3 regions of the Streptomyces sp. NPDC058691 genome follow, and region 1 is predicted to be linked to each of the others. Evidence: riboswitches for the same ligand, from Rfam matches in the RefSeq annotation. Region 1 holds a riboswitch; each other region holds the start of a gene.

What was found. A riboswitch is a leader RNA that binds a small molecule or an ion and turns the genes downstream of it on or off. The one in region 1 is predicted to bind cyclic di-AMP.
Region 2: linked by a shared signal. The riboswitch ahead of ACFWVC_RS04640 (C40 family peptidase) and the one ahead of ACFWVC_RS26835 (NlpC/P60 family protein) in region 1 are both predicted to bind cyclic di-AMP.
Region 3: linked by a shared signal. The riboswitch ahead of ACFWVC_RS25565 (transglycosylase family protein) and the one ahead of ACFWVC_RS26835 (NlpC/P60 family protein) in region 1 are both predicted to bind cyclic di-AMP.

What each region holds. Positions count from the first base shown of each region.
Region 1 is NZ_JBHXSO010000042.1:67,620-75,494, reverse strand. It holds gene pcrA (DNA helicase PcrA) at 1-2,035, opposite strand, end outside; cyclic di-AMP (ydaO/yuaA leader) riboswitch at 2,331-2,494, shown strand; gene ACFWVC_RS26835 (NlpC/P60 family protein) at 2,502-3,638, shown strand; gene ACFWVC_RS26830 (hypothetical protein) at 3,664-4,017, opposite strand; gene ACFWVC_RS26825 (NlpC/P60 family protein) at 4,358-5,431, shown strand; gene ACFWVC_RS26820 (LuxR C-terminal-related transcriptional regulator) at 5,478-6,149, opposite strand; gene ACFWVC_RS26815 (PspC domain-containing protein) at 6,146-7,453, opposite strand; gene ACFWVC_RS26810 (PspC domain-containing protein) at 7,563-7,875, shown strand, end outside.
Region 2 is NZ_JBHXSO010000004.1:115,092-122,966, reverse strand. It holds gene ACFWVC_RS04675 (adenosylmethionine--8-amino-7-oxononanoate transaminase) at 1-644, opposite strand, end outside; gene bioB (biotin synthase BioB) at 637-1,878, opposite strand; gene ACFWVC_RS04665 (8-amino-7-oxononanoate synthase) at 2,026-3,174, shown strand; gene ACFWVC_RS04660 (DUF397 domain-containing protein) at 3,177-3,428, opposite strand; gene ACFWVC_RS04655 (helix-turn-helix domain-containing protein) at 3,443-4,297, opposite strand; gene ACFWVC_RS04650 (ATP-binding protein) at 4,573-5,010, shown strand; gene ACFWVC_RS04645 (GNAT family N-acetyltransferase) at 5,159-5,800, opposite strand; gene ACFWVC_RS04640 (C40 family peptidase) at 5,872-6,345, opposite strand; cyclic di-AMP (ydaO/yuaA leader) riboswitch at 6,350-6,509, opposite strand; gene ACFWVC_RS04635 (hypothetical protein) at 6,894-7,199, opposite strand; gene ACFWVC_RS04630 (ATP-dependent Clp protease proteolytic subunit) at 7,206-7,847, opposite strand.
Region 3 is NZ_JBHXSO010000039.1:17,588-25,462, forward strand. It holds gene ACFWVC_RS25545 (PLP-dependent aminotransferase family protein) at 1-411, opposite strand, end outside; gene ACFWVC_RS25550 (alpha/beta fold hydrolase) at 562-1,431, shown strand; gene ACFWVC_RS25555 (putative bifunctional diguanylate cyclase/phosphodiesterase) at 1,522-3,678, opposite strand; gene ACFWVC_RS25560 (SAM-dependent methyltransferase) at 3,675-4,490, opposite strand; gene ACFWVC_RS25565 (transglycosylase family protein) at 4,695-5,843, opposite strand; cyclic di-AMP (ydaO/yuaA leader) riboswitch at 5,848-6,057, opposite strand; gene ACFWVC_RS25570 (ThuA domain-containing protein) at 6,430-7,110, shown strand; gene ACFWVC_RS25575 (aldo/keto reductase) at 7,195-7,875, shown strand, end outside.

The sequences.
Region 1 (7,875 bases):
TGATGCCGACGTAGGCGAGCCGGCGCTCCTCCTCCAGCTCCTTGGTCTGGCCGAGCGCGCGCATGTGCGGGAAGACCCCGTCCTCCATGCCGGTCAGGAAGACCACCGGGAACTCCAGGCCCTTGGCGGTGTGGAGGGTCATCAGCGTTATGACGCCGCCGCCCTCGTCGTCGTCCGGGATCTGGTCGGAGTCGGCGACCAGCGCGACGCGCTCCAGGAACTCGGCGAGCGTGCCGGGCTCGTCCTCGGTGCGCTCCTGCTCGAACTCCAGGGCCACCGCCGCGAGTTCCTGGAGGTTCTCGACGCGGGTCTCGTCCTGCGGGTCGGTGGAGGCCTGGAGCTCGGCCAGGTAGCCCGTGCGCTCCAGCACCGCCTCCAGGACGGTGGCGGGGCCGGCGCCGGACTCCACGATCGTGCGCAGTTCCTCCAGCAGCTCGTTGAAGCGCTTCACGGCGTTGACCGAGCGGGCGGCCATGCCGAAGGCCTCGTCGACCCGGCGCAGCGCCGCGGGGAAGGAGATCCGCTCGCGCGAGGCAAGGGCGTCGACCATGGCCTCGGCGCGCTCGCCGATGCCCCGCTTGGGCACGTTGAGGATGCGGCGCAGCGGGACGGTGTCCTCGGGGTTGGCGAGCACGCGCAGGTAGGCCAGGACGTCCCGGACCTCCTTGCGCTCGTAGAAGCGGACTCCGCCGACGACCTTGTACGGCAGGCCGACGCGGATGAAGACCTCTTCGAAGACACGGGACTGCGCGTTGGTGCGGTAGAAGACCGCGACCTCGCCGGGACGGGCGTCACCGGCGTCGGTGAGCCGGTCGATCTCGTCGGCGATGAACTGCGCCTCGTCGTGCTCCTGGTCGGCGACGTAGCCGGTGATGACCGGGCCCTGGCCGGCCTCCGTCCACAGGTTCTTCGGGCGGCGGGAGGCGTTGCGCTCGATGACGGCGTTGGCGGCGGTCAGGATGTTCTGGGTGGAGCGGTAGTTCTGCTCCAGCAGGATCGTGCGCGCCTGCGGGTAGTCCTCCTCGAACTGGAGGATGTTGCGGATGGTGGCGCCGCGGAAGGCGTAGATGCTCTGGTCGGCGTCACCGACCACGCACAGCTCGGCGGGCCCCTCGCCGCCCTCCTCCGCGTCCCCCGTCCCGGTGCCGACCAGCTCGCGCACCAGGGTGTACTGGGCGTGGTTGGTGTCCTGGTACTCGTCGACGAGGACGTGGCGGAAGCGGCGCCGGTAGTGCTCGGCGACGTCCGGGAAGACCTGGAGCAGGTTGACCGTGGTCATGATGATGTCGTCGAAGTCGAGCGCGTTGGCCTCGCGCAGCCGCGACTGGTACATCGCGTAGGCCTCGGCGAGCTTCTTCTCGAAGGGGTTCTCGGCCTGGTCGGCGAAGGTCTCCTCGTCGATGAGCTCGTTCTTGAGGTTGGAGACCTTGGCGCTGAAGGACTTCGGCGGGAACTGCTTGGGGTCCAGGTCCAGGTCGCGGCAGACCAGCGCCATCAGGCGCTTGGAGTCGGCCGCGTCGTAGATGGAGAAGCTGGAGGTGAAGCCGAGCTTCTTGGACTCCCGGCGCAGGATGCGGACGCAGGCGCTGTGGAAGGTGGAGACCCACATCACATTGGCGCGCGGGCCGACGAGTTGCTCGACGCGCTCCTTCATCTCGCCCGCGGCCTTGTTGGTGAAGGTGATCGCGAGGATCTGGCCGGGGTGCACCTTGCGGGCGCCCAGCAGGTGGGCGATGCGGTGGGTGAGCACCCGGGTCTTGCCGGAGCCGGCGCCCGCGACGATGAGCAGCGGGGAGCCGGTGTGCTCCACGGCGGCGCGTTGCTGCTCGTTGAGCCCCTCCAGCAGAGCCGCGGGGTCGATGGCGGGGCGCGGCGCGCCGTCGCGGTAGTACGCGTCCCGGTCGGCGGGCGCGTCGAAGCGCCCCTCGAAGAGGTCGTGCGGAACCGCCTCGGCCTCCTCCTCGGGGGGCGGCGGCGGGTGCTCCTCCCTCGGTTCGAAGCCGGCCAGGAAGCTGTCGTCAAAGAGGCTGCTCATCGCCTCCCGAGTCTAGGCGGTGGGACCGACAGCGGTGCGCCGCTTCCGGGAGCCCGGCGGGCGCGGAAGGCACGCGGGCGAGAACCGGGGAGGGTTGCCGGAGGGCGTCGCACCCCCGTCGAAGCGGCCTCGCACCCACACAGAAGGGCCGCCGGAGGGGCGGACAACGGCCCGGAGCGTAAAGGTCACGAAATGATTGCGGACAATTCGAACACCAGCCTTCCCAGGAGCCACCCCAGTTGACTACCGTGCCGCATCAGGCGGTCCGCACCGAACGGCGGCGACCGAGCCGTCACGGCCGCCTCCGCTGAGTCCGGCGACCGCCGGAGCCGGGGACCCACCACTTTGGGGTGAATCGGTCCGTACGGGCGCACCGCGCGTGTGCCCGGACGACCGTAGGGCGGCCTTCCGAAGCCCGAACCCGACAGCTAACCCGGTAGGCGGTCCACGGAAGGAGCCGCCCGAGTTGGCGACGCACCGCAAGCCGCGACCCCGCATGCTCACCGTCCCCGGCCCGCGCACGGCCGTGGGGCTCACGACCGCCGCACTGGCGACCGTCACCCTCTTCGGCGAGAGCGCCAGCGCGGCGCCCGCCTCCCCCGACAAACCCTCCATCACCGAGGTCAAGGCCAAGGTGGACGCCCTCTACCACCAGGCCGAGGCGGCCACCGAGCGCTACAACGGCGCCAAGGAGCAGACCGACAAGCAGCGGTCGCACGCGGACGAGTTGCTCGACCAGGTGGCCCGCAAGACGCAGACGCTCAACGACGCCCGCCGCACGATAGGCGAGTACGCCACGGCGCAGTACCGCGGCGGCGGCCTGGACGGCACGACGACCTTCCTGCTCACCTCCGACCCGCAGCAGTTCCTGGACCAGGCGCACCTGATGGACCGCCTGTCCGACCGCCAGGAGCACGCGATGGAGGCCTTCCGCACGCAGCAGGCGGAGACCACGCAGAAGCGCACGGAGGCCGTGCAGAGCCTGCAGAAGCTCACCGAGGCCCAGACGAGGCTGGCCACGGAGAAGAAGGCGGTCAAGGAGAAGCTGGCCGACGCGCAGAAGCTGCTCAACACCTTGACCGCGCAGGAGAAGGCGCGGCTGGCCGCCCTGGAGAAGAAGCGCGAGGAGGAGGCCGCCGCCAAGGCCCGCGCCATCGCCGCCAAGGAGGAGGCGGCGCGGAACGCGGCCGGGGGCACGTCCTCGTCCTCGGACACGTCCGGCGGCTCGACCACGGCCGCGCCGGGCACGTACGCCGCCAAGGCCGAGAAGGCGATCGCCTTCGCCCGCGCCCAGATCGGCAAGCCCTACGTCTACGGCGCCACCGGCCCCAACTCCTTCGACTGCTCCGGCCTGACCCAGGGCGCCTGGGCCGCCGCCGGCGTCTCCATCCCCCGTACCACCTACGACCAGGTCGACTTCGGCTCGCGCGTCACCGCGGACCAGCTGCAACCCGGGGACCTGGTCTTCTTCTACTCGGACGTGACCCACGTCGGCCTCTACATCGGCGGCGGCCAGATGATCCACGCACCCCACACGGGCACCGTGGTGAAGATCGCCCCGATCACCGAGATGCCGATCTACGGCTACGCCCGGATGGCCTGAGTCCCGCGCCTCCCCGCGAAGGGACTCAGGTCCAGAGCACCGCGATGAAGATGTTGGCGGTGGTCAGCGCGCCCACCGTGCCGAAGGCCGCCGCCGACACCTTCTCCTCGTCGCGCTTGACGTAGACGAGGCCGAGGACCACCACCAGCACGGCCAGCTTCACGCCGATCTTGACGTTGTTCACCGGCTGGTCGTCGGCCTGGTTGAGGCCGACCAGGAGCGCGCCGGTGACCAGCATGGTGAGCGCCCCGTGCAGCATCCCCGGCACGAAGCGCGCCTCGCCGCGGCCCATGGCCTTCATCTGGGTGAGGAAGCCGCCGAGCAGGGCGGCGATGCCGATGATGTGCAGGCCGACGACGAGATTGATGACTATGTCCATGGCTCAGGACCCTAGTCACGCCCGTATCAGCACTCGGCACCGAGGTGGGCCACTTCCGGCACATCGGTCACGGCTGGACCGCAAGCGACCGGGTCACCCGTCGAACAGCGGTCATCGGATGGCAGGTAGCGGCCGAATCGGACCAGTCCCGCACACTGCACCGCTGTCCGGCGACGCACAGGTTTAGCGTCCTGCACCAGGTGGCCGATCCCCACTGCCGGCGGGACTCGCCGTCGGCATCGGTCACCCCCGCCGAAGGCCCGGCGGCGGCGCGGCTCCCCGTCCGTCCGCCGCCGGGCCGCGGGCAGCAAGTCCGGCAGCTCGGAAGGAGTGACGGCGCGTGGCGTCGCACAGAAAGCCCAAGGAGCGCACTCTCACCGGCTCCACCGCGCGCACGGCCGCCACCCTCGCCATCGCGGGAGCGGCCTCGGTGACGGTGTTCGGTGAGGCCGGGCACGCCGAGCCCCGGCTGACCACCTCCGAGGCCAAGGCCCGGGTGGACCGGCTGTACGAGGAGGCCGAGCAGGCCACCGAGCGGTACAACGGCGCGAAGGAGAAGGCCGACACGGTCCAGCACCGGATCGAGGACCTGCAAAACGAGCTCGCCCGCAGGACCGAGCGCCTCAACCGCACCCGCAACGGCCTCGGGTCGATCGCCACCGCCCAGTACCGCACCGGCGGCGTCGATCCGGCCATGCAGCTCGCCCTGGCCTCCTCACCCGACCAGTACCTCGAACGCGCCGGGCTGCTGGACCGCATGAGCAGCCGTCAGGCGGCCGCGCTGCACGCCCTGGGCGCCCAGAAGCGCGAGGTCGAGCAACTGCGCAAGGAGGCCGACAGCGAGCTCACCGAGCTGCGCCGGTCCCGCGCCGAGCTCGCCCGCCACAAGCGCACCGTCCAGGAGCGGCTCGCCTCGGCGCAGCGCCTGCTGAACGGGCTGACCGCCGGGCAGCGCGCCGCCGTCCTGGCGGACGAGGCCCATGGCACCGCCGGCGCCGGCGACCGGGCCGGCCGCGCGGTCTCCGCCGGCTCACGGGCGGCCCTGGCGCCCGCGGTCGCCCCCAACGCCCGCGCCGCGCGGGCCGTGTCCTTCGCGTACGACTCCCTCGGCCTGCCCTACGTCTGGGGCGCCACGGGCCCGTCCTCGTACGACTGCTCGGGCTTCACGCAGGCCGCATGGCGGGCCGCCGGGGTCGAACTGCCGCGCACGACCTACACCCAGATCAACACCGGCAGCCGCATCTCGCGCTCCGAACTCGAACCCGGCGACCTGGTGTTCTTCTACTCGGGGATCAGCCACGTCGGCCTGTACATCGGCAACGGCATGATGATCCACGCCCCGCGCACCGGCGACGTGGTGAAGATCGCCCCCGTCGACCAGATGCCCTTCGCGGGGGCCGCCCGCCCAGCCTGATCGCCGGCCCCCGACCGATCGCCGGCCCCCGCGTGGTCCGCCGCGCTCAGACCAGCCGGCGGGCGGTGGCCCAGCGGGTGAGTTCGTGCCGGTTGGAGAGCTGGAGCTTGCGCAGCACCGCCGAGACGTGCGACTCGACCGTCTTGACGGAGATGTAGAGCTGCTTGGCCACTTCCTTGTAGGCGTAGCCGCGCGCGATCAGGCGCAGCACCTCGCGCTCGCGCTGGGTGAGCCGGTCCAGGTCCTCGTCGACCGGCGGGGCGTCGGTGGAGGCGAAGGCGTCCAGGACGAAGCCGGCCAGGCGGGGCGAGAAGACCGCGTCGCCGTCGGCGACCCGGAAGACCGAACTGACCAGGTCGGGCCCGGTGATGGTCTTGGTGACATAGCCGCGGGCCCCGCCGCGGATCACGCCGATGACGTCCTCGGCGGCGTCGGAGACCGACAACGCCAGGAACCGCACCGGGTGTTCGGCGGCCGCGCTCAGTCCCGCACAGCGCTTGAGCACCTCGACCCCGCCGCCGCCCGGCAGATGGACGTCGAGCAGCACGACGTCGGGCCGGGTCGCGGTGATGACCGTGACCGCCTGGTCGACGTCGGCGGCCTCGCCGACCACGTCCACGCCGGTCCGCTCGGTCTCGCCGATCTCGGCCTGGACCCCGGTCCGGAACATCCGGTGGTCGTCGACGAGGACCACCCGTACACGCCGCTCGCTGCTCATGACGGTCTCCCTGATCCCGAGTCCTGCTGCCGCTCCATCTCCAGCTCCACTTCCGTCCCCCCGCCCGGCGCGGGGCGCAGCCGCGCCTCGCCGCCGTTGCGCCTCATCCGGCCGATGATGGACTCGCGTACGCCCATCCTGTCCGACGGTACGTCGTCCAGGTCGAAGCCGGGGCCGCGGTCGCGGACGGACACGAAGACCCTGTCCCCCTCGACCTCCGCGTACACCTGCACGGGCTCGTCGCCACCGTACTTGGCGGCGTTGACCATGGCCTCGCGGGCCGCCTGCATCTGCGCGACCAGCCGTTCGTCCAGCGGGCAGTCCCCGACGCACACCACCTCGACCTGGACGCCGTGCGCGTCCTCCACCTCCGCCGCCGCCCGGCGCACCGCGTCGGCCAGGGTGGTCGGCTCGTCCTCGCGGCCGTTGCCCTCGGGGCGGTAGAGCCAGGCGCGCAGCTCGCGTTCCTGCGCGCGGGCCAGCCGGGCCACCTCGCGCGGGTCGTCGGCGTGCCGCTGGATCAGGGTCAGGGTGTGCAGGACCGAGTCGTGGACGTGCGCGGCGACCTCGGCCCGCTCCTGGGCCCGGATGCGCGCGAGGCGCTCCGCCGACAGGTCCTGCGTCATCCGGACGAGGTAGGGGCCGGCGATGAGCGCGACCCCGACGAGCACGGCGAGCGCCGCCTGCAGGATGGTGCCGAGGTGGCTGACCGAGCCCTGCACGACGAGGAAGCCGGTCACCCCGACGCCCACCAGGATCACCCCGGCCGCGCCGCGCGCGACGGGCAGCAGCCGCTTGCCGCGGCTCAGTTCGGCCCAGCGGGCGCGACGGGCGTTGTCCGCCTGCCGCCACACCAGCGCGACGCCGAGGCCGATCAGCAGCAGCGGCCAGACATAGGCGTTGGCGGCGCCGAGGTCGAGGTTGTCCAGCAGGATGCCGAGGCCCACGGCGAGCGCGAGCAGCGCGACGATCTGGCCCCGGTCGGGCCGGCGTCCGGCGAGCCACGAGCGGGCGTCGCGCGGCTCCTTGGCCTCCACGACCCCGCCGACGCCGAGCGGCACGACGAACCAGAAGACCGCGTACAGCAGGATGCCCAGCCCCTGGATGGTGGCCAGCACGACGAAGACCACCCGCACCCACGCCACCGGCAGCCCGAGGTGCCCGGCCAGACCGCGGGCCACTCCGCCGATCATGCGGCCCTCGGAGCTGCGGTACAGCTTGCGGACCGGCGGATCGGCCGGGTCCGGCGGGGCGAAGTACGACGCCCCGGTGGACGGGGGTGTCTGCGGGCCGGCGGGTGACATGCCCCGATCGTCACACGTTTCGCGGACGGTGGGTATCAGGGTTGGCCCCCATGGCAGGTCAGGGTCGTTCCGGATACCGGCGGGGCGCGCGGGCCGCCACCATGGAGCCATGACGGAGCAGTACACGCAAGGCACGCCCGAGGCGGCCCCGCAGCGGCGCGGGCTCACCCGCAGCCGCGAGCGGAAGGTGATCGCGGGCGTCTGCGAGGGAGCGGGGCGGTACTTCGACATCGACCCGGTGGTCTTCCGCATCGTGCTCGGTGTGCTCGCGCTCACCGGCGGCCTCGGGCTGGTGGCGTACGGCCTGGGCTGGCTGCTGATCCCGGCCGAGGGGGCCGGTGAGAACGGCGAGCCCGCCGAGAGCGAGGCCCACCGGCTGCTGTCCGGCCGGGTGGAGGGCCCCGCGCTGACCGCCGTGCTGA
Region 2 (7,875 bases), on a different contig from region 1:
ACGACGGCGGCGAGTTCGTGCGCGTGCCGGGCCACGGTCTCCCGCAGATGGTCGGCGTACGCCTCCTCGTAGGCGGCCGGTGGGGCGTCGGCGAAGACCTGACGGGGCAGCACCCCGGACCACAGCCCGTGCATGCCCCCCTCGGGGTCGCACACGGACATCGGCTGCCAGGTGTCGCCGTGGTAGCCGCCGCGCCAGGTCATCAGGCGCTGCTTGGCCGGCCGCCCGAGGGAGCGCCAGTACTGCAGGCACATCTTGACGGCGACCTCGACCGACACGGAGCCGGAGTCGGCGAGGAAGACGTGCCGCAGCGGCTCCGGGGTGATCTCCACTAGGCGGGCGGCGAGCCGGACGGCGGGCTCGTGCGTGAGCCCGCCGAACATGACGTGGCTCATGCGGTCCAACTGGCCGCGCGCCGCCTCGTTGAGCACCGGGTGGTTGTAGCCGTGGATCGCCGACCACCACGAGGACATGCCGTCGACGAGTTCGGTCCTCCCCTCGACCGGTTCGGCGAGCCGCAGCCGGACCCCGGCCGCGGACTCGACGACCAGGGGTTCCTGGCGGCCCGGCATGGGCCCGTACGGATGCCAGACGTGCTCCCGGTCCAGCGCCAGGAGCTCTGCCGGGGTGAGCGGATCAGGCATTGGGCGGCAGGTCCGTCCCGGCGCCGCGGCGGCGCACCGCCACCAGGTCCGTACGCGCGGCACCCGCCGTGGCCGACGCGGCCGCCGGGATCGCAGTGCCCGCCGGGACCGGGGCGGACGCGGTGTGGCCGCCGCAGGGCCCGCAGCCGCCGCCGTCCCCGGCTCCGTGCGAGCCGCAGCCGCCGGTGTGCGAGCCGCATCCCGCGGCCGCCACGGCGTCCGCGACGTCGGCCCGGTGCTCGGGGAGCGTGACCGTGCCGGCGCCCTCCACCTCGAAGCCGGCGTCCGCGATCATGTCGAGGTCGGCCTTGCCGGCCTGGCCCTCACTGGTGAGGTAGTCGCCCAGGAAGATGGAGTTGGCCAGGTGCAGCGCCAGCGGCTGCAGGGTGCGCAGGTGCACCTCGCGGCCGCCCGCGATACGGACCTCCACGTCGGGGCAGACGAAGCGCACCATCGCCAGGATGCGCAGGCACCGCTGCGGGGTGAGGTTCCACTCATCGGCCAGCGGTGTGCCCTCGAAGGGGATGAGGAAGTTGACGGGCACCGAGTCCGGGTCCAGCTCCCGCAGGGCGAACACGACGTCGACCAGGTCCTCGTCGCTCTCGCCCATGCCCGCGATCAGGCCGGAGCAGGCGGACAGGCCCGCGGCCTGGGCCTGTTGCACCGTGTCGACGCGGTCGGCGTAGGTGTGCGTGGTGGTGATGTCCCCGTAGACCGCCTCGGAGGTGTTGAGATTGTGGTTGTACGCGTCGGCGCCCGCGCCGCGCAGCCGGCCCGCCTGTCCCTCGGAGAGCAGGCCGAGGCAGGCGCAGACCTCCACGCCCTCGTTCTGGTCCTTGATGGCCTCGATGGTCTTCGAGACCCGGTCCACGTCGCGGTCGGTCGGGCCGCGTCCGCTGGCCACCAGGCACACCCGCTTGGCACCGCCGGCGACCCCCGCCGCCGCGGCGGCCGCCGCCTGTTCGGGCTTCAGCCAGGTGTACTTGAGGACGCCGGCCTCCGAACCGAGCCGCTGCGAGCAGTACGAGCAGTCCTCGGGGCACAGCCCCGACTTGAGATTGACCAGGTAGTTCAGCTTCACCCGGCGGCCGAACCAGGCGCGGCGCACCTTGCCGGCCGCGGCCACCACGTCGAGCAGCTCGTCGTCGGAGCCGGCCAGCACGGCGAGGGCCTCCTCGCGCGTGGGCAGCTCACGGCGCAGCCCCTTCTCCACCAACCCATTGAGCAGATCCATGCGGCGATCCTGACGCACACGGCGACCGTGAGCCAATGAGGCACCCCACAAGACCGCTCGCGCAGGGTGTGTGGATCACCACACCGTGCGAAGCGGCGAGGCAGACTACGGTGCTGAGGACATCCGACACCGACCCCGGGGACGACCATGGCCCGCGACCCGTTCGACTGGATCGACGCGCACGCCGAACGGCGCGACGCGGCGGGGCTGGTACGCACCCTGCGGCCCCGGCCCTCGGACTCGGCCCTGCTCGACCTCGCCTCCAACGACTACCTGGGCCTGGCCCGGCACCCGGAGGTCACCCGTGCGGGTGCCGACGCCTGCCTGCGCTGGGGTGCCGGGTCCACCGGTTCGCGGCTCGTCACCGGCAGCACCGAACTGCACGCGGAACTGGAGGCCGAACTGGCCGCCTTCTGCGGCTTCGAGGCGGCTTTGGTCCTCGCCTCGGGGTACGCCGCCAACCTCGCCGCGGTGACCGCGCTGACCACCGAGCCCGGCACCCTGATCGTCTCCGACGCGGGCAACCACGCCTCGCTCATCGACGGCTGCCGGCTCTCCCGGGCGGCCACCGAGGTCGTCCCCCACGCCGACCTGGGCGCCGTGCGCAAGGCGCTGTCCGGGCACGACGGGCCGGCCGTGGCCGTCACCGACTCGGTCTTCTCGGTGGACGGCGACGCGGCACCGCTCGGTGAACTGGCGGCGGCGTGCGCCGAGGCGGGGGCCGCACTGCTGGTCGACGACGCGCACGGGCTCGGCGTCCTCGGTGACGGCGGCCGGGGAGCGGCGGCGGCCGCAGGGCTCGCGGGGGCGCCGGGGCTGGTGTGCACGGCCACGCTGTCCAAGGCGCTGGGCAGCCAGGGCGGCGTGGTGCTCGGCCCGGCCCGGGTCATCGGGCATCTGGTCAACGCGGCGCGGACGTTCATCTTCGACACCGGCCTCGCGCCCGCCGCCACGGGTGCCGCGCTGGGGGCGCTGCGGCTGCTGCGCCGGGAGCCGGACCGCGCCGGGCGGGCCCGGGAGGTGGCCGGTGAACTCCACAAACGGCTGGCGGCCGCGGGGCTGGACGCCACCGCGCCGGACGCGTGCGTGGTGTCGGTGCGGGCGCCCTCGCCGGAGGCGGCGGTCCAGTGGGCCGCGGACTGCCGGGAGGCGGGGCTCGCCGTCGGCTGTTTCCGGCCGCCGTCGGTGCCGGACGGGATCTCCCGCCTGCGGCTCACCGCGCGCGCCGACCTGACGGACCGGGAGATCGGCGACGCCGTCGGGACGATCGTCCGTACGGCGCCGCCACGCCGCTGAGCTCAGGGGCGTTCGGTGAGGGTTCCCGTCCGCACGGCGGTCAGGAACGCGTTCCATTCGGTGGGGGAGAAGAGCAGGGCCGGGCCGCGCACATCCTTGGAGTCGCGGACGGCGAGCTGTCCCGAGAGCGGCCCCGAGGGGACGAGTGCCGTCTCGACACAGTTGTTCGCCGCCGTGCTGTAGCTGCTGCGTCGCCAATTCACGCCGAAGAGGGACGCACTGGAGGAAACGTACTGAGGCAGTGCGCTGGACATGGGGGTGTGCCTCCTTACGCGCCTTTGCCGATACCGGTGATGAAGGACAGCGACTGTTCACTCGACAGGGCATGGGAGCGCAATCGATTGAAGGCAGCACCGTACGCCCTGATGTCCTCTTCCTGATCCAGATAGAGACTACTCGTCAACTGGTCGAGAACGACAACATCCAGATCAGCAATGCGCGGAAACGAGAAGATGACGAAAGGCCCCGTGACGCCGATATGGCCCCCGGCCGAGAAAGGCAGTACCTGCAGATGCACATGAGGCAGGGAACCGAGCTCCACAAGATGGCTTAATTGCGCCGCCATCACTTCCGGGCCCCCCACCCTGCGCCGCAGCACCGCCTCGTCGAGCACCGCCCACAGCTCCAGCGGCGGCGACGCCCGCAACACCGCCTGACGCGTCATGCGGACGTCCACCAGCGTCGCGATCTGCCGCGGACCCAGCTGGGGCAGCACCGAACGGGTCAGCTCACGGGCGTAGTCCGGGGTCTGCAGCAGCCCCGGCACGACGGTGGTCTCCAGGGTGCGGGCGCGGCAGGCGTCGGTCTCCAGACTGATGAAGTCCCGGTAGGTGGAGGGCAGTTCCTCGCGGTACTCGTGCCACCAGCCGCGCCGGACGCCCTCGCCGCCGGCCAGCGCCGCCAGCATGTCGCGCAGTCGCTGATCGCGGACGCCGTACGCGTCCAGCAACGCGGTCACGTCCTCCGGGCGCACGCCGCTGCGACCCGTCTCGATGCGGCTCACCTTGGACTGATGCCAGCCCACCCGGAGGGCGACCTCGCCGCTCGTCAGTCCGGCCGTGTCCCTGAGACGGCGCAATTCGGAGCCGATCTTGCGGCGGCGGACCGCCGGCACCTGCTGCATGACTGTGTACCTCCTGGTTCCCCGGCAGCCCTCGCCGGTCCCCGGGCGAAGTCTGCCGCGCAAATACGTTCTCTCGTAGCAGAGTTCACCGCTTTGAGCGACAGATATATGCATATAGCTGTGGTGGCACCTGTTTAACGGCACGATGAGTGGCACTCTGGCGCGTGGAAGCCGGTGGGCCCGTATGGGAAGTACGGGCCGCCGGCGGCCGGGCGCGCGGCCCGGACAGGCGCGCGCCGGAGTCCCGGTCACGGCGGGAAAGGGACAGCGTCGCCATGGCAGACCACCAGGAAGCATCCGTCACCCTGCCGAGCGACCCTGCCTCGGTACCCACGGCCCGTCGTTATGTGCGCGACCTGTTGGCGGAGTGGGGGATGACGGAGGACTCGTCGCCCGCCGACGCCGTCCGGCTGATCGTCTCCGAACTCGCCACCAACGCCGTGCTGCACACCCTCGGCCAGTCGCCCACCTTCACCCTCGACGTCCGGCTCGACCGCGACGAGCAGTTGCGGATCGGGGTCACCGACAGCCACCCCCGCTGGCCCCAGCGGCTGCCGGCCGCCGTCCAGCAGGACAACGGCCGCGGCATGGTGATCATCCGTCATCTCACGGCCGAGGCCGGGGGCCGGCTCCATGTCACGCCCACCGTCGATGGCGGCAAGACCGTCTGGATCACCCTGCCGTGGGTGGCGGCTGCCGCCCCGGTGGAGTGAACGCCGCGCCCCGAGGGGCACCACCGGGGACTCCGCCGTCATCCTGGGCACCAGACCCACCCGAGCCCCGCACTGACCAGGGCGCCGGCGGCGGCATGCGGGCGGCCCTGGGCGCGGAGCTGCCGGCCGGTGCCCGGCCCTGAGGCGCTCAGTCGTGTGCGGGCACCAGCAGCGCCTCGGCGCCGACGGGCGTGAAGCCGGCCGCCAGCAGTGCCCGTACGCTCGCCGCGTTGCCCGGGGCGATCTGCGCCCACAGCGTCTCGCCGCCCGGCACCAGACGGCGCGCCTCCAAGGCCAGCCGGCGGCCGAGCCCGGCGCCGCGTGCCGCGGGCTCGACCTCGACGGCCATCTCCCACCGGCCCGCCACTCCGCGCCCGATGAGCACCGTGCCGCCCGGGACCGTCCACACGCGTACCTCGTCCCGGTGCCGCAGCGCCCGCGCGGCGCGGGGATGCTCGCGGCCGGTGGTCTCCCGCAGGGCGAGCGGGGGTCCGGCCGGCGGGCCGGGCAGGGCGGTGGCCGTCGCCAGCAGGTCGATGTTGTTCACCCGGCGCCCGAGCAGCCCGCACAGGGCGGTCAGGAACGGCGGGTTGAGCGGTGCCGACAGGTCGCCGGGCGGGAGCAGCTCCCGGATGCGCCCGGGGTCGGCGTCGGCGAAGACCACGGAATGCGCCGTGAAGGCCAGGACGCCCGCGTCGCGTGCCGAGGGCTGCGGCACGATCGTCACCGAGCCGTCGGCGGGCGGGAGGACGCCCTTGGCGGCATCGGCGAGCAACTGCTGCAGCGTCATGGCCCCACGCTAGCCGGGCCGGTACGCCGCGGGGCCCCCGGGTGGGCGGCCCGGGACCCCGCGGCGCCGGGTCACTTCACACGGCCGTACCAGACGCTGCGGGTCCAGATCTTCTCCAGCCGCACCCGGCCGCCGGGTTTGGGGGAGTGCCAGATCCGCCCGTGCCCCGCGTATATCCCGACGTGGTAGATGCTGCTCCCGTAGTGGAAGAACACCAGGTCACCGCGGGTGCGGTCGGAACGGTGGATGTGGCGTGTGCTGTTGTACTGCGCGGCGGCGGTGCGGGGCAGTTTCCTGCCCACCTTCTTGAAGGAGTAGAGCGTCAGGCCGGAGCAGTCGAAACTGCGGGGGCCGGTGGCCCCGTACCGGTAGGGGGAGCCCTTCTTCGACGCCGCGACCTTCAGTGCCTTGGCCCGGATCGTCACGGCTTCGGCGTGCTGGGCCATGTCCGGCAGGACCGCGGGACCGGCGACGGCGGCCGCCGTGAGGGCGGAGACCGCCCCGAGCCGGGAGAGAACCGCGGACATGGCTGATGGCGCGATCATGCGCAAACCCTTCGTCGTCCGCCTGCGAAGGATGACCTGTCGGGTTCGGGCAGGCGAAGATGCCCGGCCGCTGGTGCGGCTTCACCCCAAGGAATCGGCCCGTGGGCCGGTCCCGTCGTACTCGGGTCCTCCGCTCCTGCCGTTGCGTTCGGTGTCGACCTGGCGTCCGCGACGGCGGCAGGACTCGGCGTCCGCGCGGACCGCCCCGCCGGATGACGGGGGCTTGTCGTCGAAGGGATGGTTACTCACAGAACTGGTCAGGACATAGCTCATCCGGTCGAATGTGAGTCTCTTCACGACTCACCTATTCGGGTGGACTCGGGTCTCAGGAGTGCCGTCTGACGACTCGAAACCAGTCGAACACCTGCGATGGAGCGTCAGATTCCGGTTGTGTGCGGCCGAAGCGCGCAAGTCGGGACCGTTCGCGTGTCGACGTGACGTACAACGATCGGGCGAGTCCATTCGGTGCTACTTCGTGTCGAGCCTGTGGCGCCGCGTGACAGACCGGTGGATGACCCGATCTGACGTCGACTCAAGATGACGGTCCGTCAGTGCGACGGTGGAAGGGGCAGGGTGACCAGCCGGGTACGCCGCTCCCCGTCGAGCACGCGCAGGGCGCGCTCGATCGTCGTGGTGTGCAGCTCGCTCTCCCCCCGCAGGTGCATCGTGGTCAGCGCGTCGCGCAGCTCCGCCGCGCGTCCCGCCAGGGCCTGGGCGGCCCGCAGCGCGCCGTAGGTGTCCCGGACGCGGGCGGGGTTGATCCTCCCCAGCAGATCCACGACCTCCAGATATGTGTCGATGAGTTCGCCCTCCGCGCGGGTCAGGGCGGGCAGCGGCGGCAGTTCGGGCAGCACGGCCGGTCACCGCACGGCGCGCGGGCCGGTCCCGCCGTCGCCCTTGCGGCTGACGGTGAGCCGGTCCACCAGTCCGTACGCGAGCGCGGACGGGGCGTCGAGGATCATGTCGCGCTCGATGTCGGCCCGGATCCGCTCCGCGTCCCGTCCGGTGTGCCGAACCAGCAGTTCCTCCAACTGGTCACGACTGCGCAGTAGTTCCCTGGCCTGGATTTCGAGGTCGGCGGTGGTGCCCTGGACGGCCTCCGGGAAGGAGGGCTGATGGATCAGTACCCGCGAGTGGGGAGTCGCCAGCCGCTTGCCCGGAGTCCCGGCCGCCAGTAGCACGGCCGCGGCCGACGCGGCCTGGCCGACGCACACGGTCGAGACGTCGCAGTTGACGAACTGCATGGTGTCGTAGATCGCCGTCATGGCGGTGAGCGACCCGCCGGGGGAGTTGATGTAGAGCGAGATGTCCTGCTCCGGGGCGGCGCTCTCGAGGTGGATCAGCTGGGCGATGACGTCGTTGGCGGACGTGTCGTCGATGGGCGTGCCCAGCAGCACGATCCGTTCCCGGAGCAGCTTGGAGTACGGATCCAGGGAGTGCACACCCTCACTGGTGCGCTCGGTGAACTCGGGCAGGACGTGGCGGGCGGTCGGTCGAAGCATGGCGGCACCTCCGTCGGGGCACGGGTCC
Region 3 (7,875 bases), on a different contig from region 1:
CGCGGCGACCGCCTCCCGGGCCGCGGGGGTGCCGTCGGCGGTGAGCGGGCGCAGGGCGGTGCCGAGGACGTCCGGTCGGAGCAGCGGGGCGAGTCCGGCGGCCAGCAGTTCCGGCTCCCCCTCCGTCACGGGGTAGTTGAGCTCCAGGTCGACGCTCTGCCGCGCGGGTTCGGCGAGCGCGGGGCCCGCCGCAGGCGCGGCGGCACGGACGAAGGTGCCGCGGCCCACCTCGCCGACGACCAGGCCGCGACGGGCGAGTTCGGCGTAGACGCGGATGGCCGTGGAGTTGGCGATGCCGTGCCGGCGCGCGAAGACGCGCTGCGGCGCGAGCCGGTCACCGGGCAGCAGCCGTCCCGCGGCGATGTCGGCCGCCACGGCGTCCGCGACCGTGCGGTAGTCCTCCTTCGGCATGTCCCCTCCAGAGCGAAGCCCACATTGCACCGAGAGCAAAGATCTTATTGCACCGAGCCGGAGAGCGCGCCTAGCATCACGATCAACACCCCCGCACTGTGGGGCATTTGCGGGAATCGGTGAGAAAACCGGCGAGAAGGGGGAACGGTCGTGGCGACCGCGCACGTCAACGGCATCACCGTCACGTACGAGGACGAGCGGGAGGACGAGGACGAGGCCGAGGACGGGGGCGGGCACGGGGGCAGGCACGGGGGCAGGCACGGGGCCGGCGCTCCGCTTCCGCTGCTGCTCGTCCACGGCCACCCCTTCGACCGCTCCATGTGGGCACCCCAGGTGGCCACGATCGCCCGGTCCGGGCGCCGGGTGATCGCCCCCGACCTGCGCGGCTACGGGGCGAGCGAGGTGGTCCCGGGAATCACTCCGCTCGGCACCTTCGCGCAGGACCTCGCCGCGCTGCTGGATCACCTGGGCGTCGCCCGGGTGGTACTCGGCGGGCTGTCGATGGGCGGCCAGATCGTGATGGAGTTCCAGCGGCGCTTCCCGGAACGGGTCGCCGCGCTCGTCCTCGCCGACACCTTCCCCGGCGCCGACACCAAGGACGGCAGGAAGGCCCGCGAGGCGATGGCCGAGCGCCTGCTCGCCGAGGGCATGGCGGGCTACGCCGACGAGGTGCTGGACCGGATGATCGCGCCGTACAACGTCACCGGTCGTCCCGAGGTGGCCGCCCATGTGCTGCGCATGATGCGCGGCACCTCGCCCGAGGGCGCCGCCGCCGCGCTGCGGGGCCGCGCCCTGCGCCCCGACTACGGCGCCGTGCTCGCCGCCGTCCGCGTGCCCACCCTGATCGTGGTCGGCCGGGACGACGTGTTCACCCCCGTCGCCGAGGCCGAGGCCATGCACCGCGCCGTGGCCGGATCGCGGCTGGCGGTCGTGGAGGGGGCCGGGCATCTGCCCAACCTGGAACGGTCCGAGGTCTTCGAGGGCGTACTGCGCGATTTTCTCGCCGGGTTGGACGAATAGGAGCGAATCAGCCCTGTCCCGCGTCGCGTTGCGACAGGAACGGCGCCGTCGGTGTCACGCCGGTCCGGTACCGCACCGGCGCGGGCCCGCTCAGGCCGTCGCGTCGACGAGCGAGAGCGAGTGGAGGCGATCGGGCGGGCCGGGCCTGGCGTAGTACCAGCCCTGGGCGGTGTCGCAGCCCAGGGCCCGAAGGTACTCCGCCTGGGTGCCGGTCTCGACGCCCTCGACGGTCACCGACAGGCCGAGCGTGTGGGCGAGGTCGACGACGACCTCCACGATCTTCACGTCGACCGGGTCCGCCGGGTGCTGCTGCATGCCGCGGGTGAAGGAGCGGTCCAGCTTCAGCGTGGTGATCGGCAGCCGGCGCAGCGACGCCAGGTTGGAGTAGCCGGTGCCGAAGTCGTCCAGCGCGATGGCCATGCCCAGGTCGGCGAACTCACGCAGCGGGCGCAGCAGTTCCTCGTCGGCGCCGATGAAGGCGCTCTCGGTGACCTCCAGGCACAGGGCGGTCGGCTCCAGGCCCGCTTCCTTGATGACGGCGAGGGTCTCCGGGACCAGGCCGCGGTGGCTCAGCTGCGCCGGGGACAGGTTGACGTTGATGCGCAGCGGGTGGCCGTCGCTGCGCGGGAACTGCCAGTCACGGGCCTGCCATGCGGCCTGCTGGAGCACCCAGTGGCCGAGCGGCACGATCAGCCCGGTGCTCTCCGCCAGCGCGATGAACCGGTCGGGACCGAGCACCCCGTGCACCGGGTGGCACCAGCGCACCAGCGCCTCCGCGCCGCGCACGCTGCCGTCGGCGAGCCGGACCAGCGGCTGGTACTCGATGAAGAACTCACCGCGCTCCAGGGCGATGGGCAGTTGGTTGGTGAGCCCGTGCCGGGTGATGGCGCGGGCGTCGGAGTCGGGGTCGGCGAGCTCGAAGCGGTTCCCGCCGGCGGCCTTGGCGCGGTACATGGTGATGTCGGCGCTGCGCAGCACCTCGGCCGGGCCGAGCTTGCCGGCCTGGCCCTCCACGATGCCGATGCTGCACCGCACGGCCAGTTCGCGGTCGTCGACACGGATGGGGTCGGCGAGCGCGGCGAGGATGAGGTCGGCGAGGCCCGTGACGTCCGCGCGGCTCGCCGGGTTGACGACCAGCGCGGCGAACTCGTCGCCGCCGATCCGGGCGACGAGCTGGTCGGCCGAGGTGACGCAGGCCTTCAGCCGCTCGGCGACGGCGACCAGCAGCCGGTCGCCGACCGCGTGGCCGAGGCTGTCGTTGACGTCCTTGAAACCGTCCAGATCGAGGTAGCAGACCCCGACGCGGGAACCCTCCGGGCCGCCGAGTACCTGCTCCAGGCGCTCGAAGAACAGATTCCGGTTGGCCAGCCCGGTGAGCGCGTCGTGCGTGGCCTCGTACCGCAGGCGCTCACTGAGCAGGCGCTCCTCGGTGATGTCCTCCATCAGCGCCAGCATGTACTGCGGGACGCCCGCGTGGTCGCGGAGCAGGGAGACCGTCAGATTGGTCCACAGCACGGTGCCGTCGGGGCGGTAGTACGCCTTCTCCACGCTGTAGCGGTCGCGTTCGCCCCGGTTGAGCCCGCGCTGCATCTCCCAGACCTCGGGGGCGTCCTCCGGGTGCACCCAGTCGTAGACGTTCCTGCTGAGGATGCGGCGTTCCAGGCCGCCGAACATGGCGGTGAGGGCGTCGTTAACGTCGAGGATGCGGCCTTCCATGTCGGCGATGCCGATGCCTATGGAGGCGCCCTGGAAGATGGCGCGGAACCGCACCTCGCTCTCGTGCAGCGCCTGTTCGACGGCGGTACGGGCGGCGAGCGCGGCCCGGGACAGGGCCTCCTGCTCGGTCCTGGTCCGTTCCCGCAGCGCGCCCGCGTAGCCGTAGGCGATCCAGTGCTGCAGCCGGGCGGAGCGGGTACGGCCCTCGTCGGCGGGCAGGGCCGGGTCCAGCGGGGAGTACAGCAGCAGGTAGGCGTCCACGACGCCGAGGATGCGGGGCAGCGCCTCGGGGTCCGTGCAGTGCGCGGCCACCAGCGCCGAGCCGATCTCCGCGCCGGCGCGCGCGTCGAAGGGCTGGGCGTGCAGGGCCGCCTCCAGCCGCGCGGCGAGCGGGAGCAGGTACTCCTCGAACTCGCCGCGGGTCATGGACGTGGCGGTGGCCGGGTAGATCGCCCGGCTCCAGATGATCGCGAAGCGCCGCAGGCTGTCGGCGGGCTCCGGCTCCGGGCCGGGTTCCGTGGTCACGGTCACGCCTTACGGCCGACGCCCGCGAACCCGCTGAAGACGACCGGGTCGAGTTCGTCGTCGTCCGAGCCGTCCGGCCGCCACAGGGGCGCCGAGACCAGGCCTGGTTCGACGAGTTCGAAGCCGTCGAAGAACGCCTCCACCGCGTGCCGCGAGCGCATGATCAGCGGCGAGCTGGCGCTGCGGTAGACGTTCTGCACCCGCTCGCCCTCCTCGGGCCGGCGCGGCCCGCCCTCCACGGAGGCGTGGGTGAGGACCAGCAGGCTGCCCGGCGCGAGCGCGTCGCGCAGTTCGGCGACGGCCTTGGCGGGGTCGTCGGCGTCCTCGATGAAGTGCAGCACGGCCACCAGCAACAGGGCCACCGGGCGGTCGAGGTCCAGCAGCCGGCCGGTCTCCTCGCTGTTGAGGATGTCGCGCGGGGAGCGCAGGTCGGCGGCGACGATCACGGCGTCCTCGTTGCCGTCCAGCACGGCGCGGCTGTGGGCGACCGCGACCGGGTCGTGGTCGACGTACACCACGCGGGCGCCGGGGCTCGCGGCCTGGGCGACCTCGTGGACGTTGCCGAAGGTGGGGATGCCGGAGCCGATGTCGAGGAACTGGGTGACGCCCTCGTCCACCGCGAAGCGCACGGCCCTGCGCATGAAGGCCCGGTTGGCCTGCATGATCTTGGGCAGACCCGGGAAGGCCTCGATCGCCCGCCGTCCCGCCTCCCGGTCGACCTCGAAGTTGTGCGAGCCGCCCAGGTAGTAGTCATAGATGCGGGACACGCTCGGCACGGACAGGTCGATGCCTTGGGGGGCCCAGGCAGGACGCTCCATCAACGGCTCCAGCTCGTCGGGATCAGGGCGGCCGGCCGTGCGGACGGCCGTGTGGCTCAGAGGCTACTGATCGTTCGTTCGAGAGGAAACCTGAAATGGAAATATTCGATCCGTTTCGGTCACTCGCCAACGGCAAGTGCCCTGCCCCCCGCGGTGCGGGGAACAGGGCACATACTGCCGCCGGATGACGGGGCGTCAGGTCTTTCAGATGCTGACGCCGTGCGCGCGCAGGTAGGCGAGCGGGTCGATGTCGGAGCCGAACGACGCGGTGGTGCGCACCTCGAAGTGCAGGTGCGGGCCGGTGACGTTGCCGGTGGCGCCCGAGAGGCCCAGCTGCTGACCCTCGGAGACGGTCTGGCCGGCCGAGACCGACAGCGAGGACATGTGCGCGTACTGCGAGTACCTGCCGTCGGCGTGCTTGACGACGACCTGGTTGCCGTACGAGCCGCCCCAGCCGGCGGAGACCACGGTGCCGGCGGCGATCGACTTCACCTTGGTGCCGGTGGAGGCGATGAAGTCGACACCGGTGTGGTAGCCCTTCGACCACATGGACCCGGCCTGGTGGTAGGGGGTGCCCAGCGTGACGTGGTCCAGCGGGGCGGTGTAGCCGGAGGTGGAGGCGGGCTTGGCCGGGGCGGGCGTGCTCGTGGCGGGCTTGGCCGGGGTCGTGACAGCGGCCTTGCCGCCCAGCGCCAGAACCTGGCCCGGGTAGATCAGGTTGGGGTTGCCGCCGATGACGGCCTTGTTGGTGTCGTACAGCGCGCGCCAGCCGCCGGTCACGTCCTGGGTGTCCGCGATCGTGGAGAGGGTGTCGCCGCCGACGACCTTGTACTGGTCGCCGGTGCCCGGCTTGGGGGCGGAGTCGGTGGGCTTGCCGGCCTCGGTGCCGTTCCCGGGGGTGGTGGGCTTGGGGGTGGCGGGCTTCGGGGTGGTGGTGCCCGCGACGCTCTCCGGGGTGGCCGAGGTGTCGGCCATCGCCTTGGTCAGACCGGCCCGGGGGCCGCACACCGGCCAGGCCTGCGGGCCCTGGACGGCCAGGACCTTCTCGGCCACGGCGATCTGCTCGGCCTTGGTGGCGAGGTCCGCACGCGCGGCGTACTTGGTGCCGCCGAAGCCGGCCCAGGTGCTCTGGGTGAACTGCAGCCCGCCGTAGAAACCGTTACCGGTGTTGATGGCCCAGTTGTTGGTGCTCTCGCAGCTGGCGACCTTGTCCCAGACGCTCACCGGAGCGGCGTGGGCGCCGGTGGCGCCGACGACCGGAAGGGCAATGGCGGCACTCGTGGTGCCGGCGAATGCGCCGATGCGGACGAAACGGCTGGTCCGCTGACGACGGTGCTTTCCCTTTGCGGGCATGGGGAATTCCTCTCCGACGCCTACGAGGTGAGCTGTCGGGTTCGGGCTGGAGATGCCCGGCCGCGTTGAGGCATGCCAACTAAAGGCACGTCGCTGCGACTTCACCCCAAGCCGTCCCGTGACACGGAACGGCGCTTACCTGGGTCCCCCGCTCCTGCCGTGCGGTCTCGTCATCCGGCTTACGAGTGGCGGCAGGATTAGGCGTTCCACTCGGAAGAATTCCCGCCGGCATCCGGCCTGCGGGACTTGGAAGCTAAACGACGCAATCGCACCCCGGCAAGGTCCGAAATCACAGCAATCGCCGACCGGCAAGTCGATCAATGAATTCTGTGACTTTACGTGAGAAGTGTCCGCTCTGTGTAGGCGAAATGATGACCCCGGGCGAAGGGCCGTGCACATGTGGTGAATATGGGGAACTTAAATCGACGCTCGGTCGCTCAAACCTGCCGCAGCGTGTTCATCGCGTGACACCCATCACGTGCCTATTGCCTACGCATGCACTGTGGATACATATGTCCGCTTACGACCTTCGATGCCGGATAAGGCATGACATGGGGCGTTCCAACCCGCCTTCTAGGATGGCGTCATGGAGCCCGCACACGTCGTCGTGTTCAGCAGGACAACCGATTACCGGCACGCATCGATTCCCGACGGCATCGCCGCCTTCCGGGATCTCGGACAGGAGCACGGTTTCACCGTCGAGGCGACCGAGGACCCCGCGGCACTCACCGCGGGCCTGCCCGGCAGCGCGGCCGTGGTCTTCCTGTCGACCAGCGGCGAGGTGCTCGACAGCGCGGCCCGCGCCGCCCTGCGGGCGTACGTCGAGGGAGGCGGCGGCTTCGTGGGCGTGCACGCCGCGGCGTGCACCGAGTACGACTGGCCCTGGTACGGGGAACTGCTCGGGGCGCGCTTCACCCGGCACCCGGAGATACAGCCGGGCGTGCTGCGCGTGGAGGACCACGGCCACCCGGCCACCGCGCACCTCCCTTCGGCCTGGACCCTCACCGACGAGTGGTACGACTTCGGCGCCTCCCCCCGTGGCCGGGTGCGGGTGCTCGCCTCGGCCGACGAGTCCACGTACGAGGGGGGCGGGATGGGGGCGGACCACCCGCTGGTCTGGTGCCGGGAGACCGGGACCGGCCGCAGCTTCTACACCGCGCTCGGCCACACCCCGGAGGCCTACGCCGACCCCGCGTTCCGGCGGCACCTCCTGGGCGGTGTGACCTGGGCCGGGGGCGGCGCATGGGGCGCCCCCGAACCCGGGTGACACGGCAGAACCCCCAGGGGTAGCCTCCCAATCCCGAACATTTTCTTACATCGCCACACCGACACACCGACCGGGAGCCCCCGCGTGCCCTACCTCGCCGCCGAAGACCGCTACGCCTCGATGCAGTACCGCCGCACCGGCCGCAGCGGGGTCCTGCTCCCCGCCGTCTCCCTGGGCCTGTGGCACAACTTCGGCGACACCTCGCCGCTGGAGACCCAGCGCGCCGTGCTGCGCCGTGCCGTCGACCGCGGGGTCGTCCACCTCGACCTCGCCAACAACTACGGGCCGCCCGCCGGTTCGGCCGAGGCCAACTTCGGCACCCTCTTCGCCCAGGACCTGCGCCCGTACCGCGACGAGCTGTTCATCGCCAGCAAGGCCGGCTACGACATGTGGCCCGGCCCGTACGGCGAGTGGGGCAGCCGCAAGTACATGCTGGCCTCGCTCGACCAGTCCCTCGGCCGCATGGGCCTGGACTACGTCGACGTCTTCTACTCCCACCGCTTCGACCCGGACACGCCCCTTGAGGAGACCATGGGCGCCCTGGACACCGCGGTCCGCCAGGGCAAGGCACTGTACGCCGGCATCTCCAACTACCCCGCGGACGCCCACCGCCGGGCCACCGAGATCCTGCGCGGGCTCGGCACCCCGCTGCTCATCCACCAGGCCGCCTACAGCCTGCTCCAGCGCGGCCCCGAGGCGGGCGTCCTGGACGCCGTCGGCGAGACGGAGACCGCCCTCATCGCCTACTCGCCGCTCGCCCAGGGG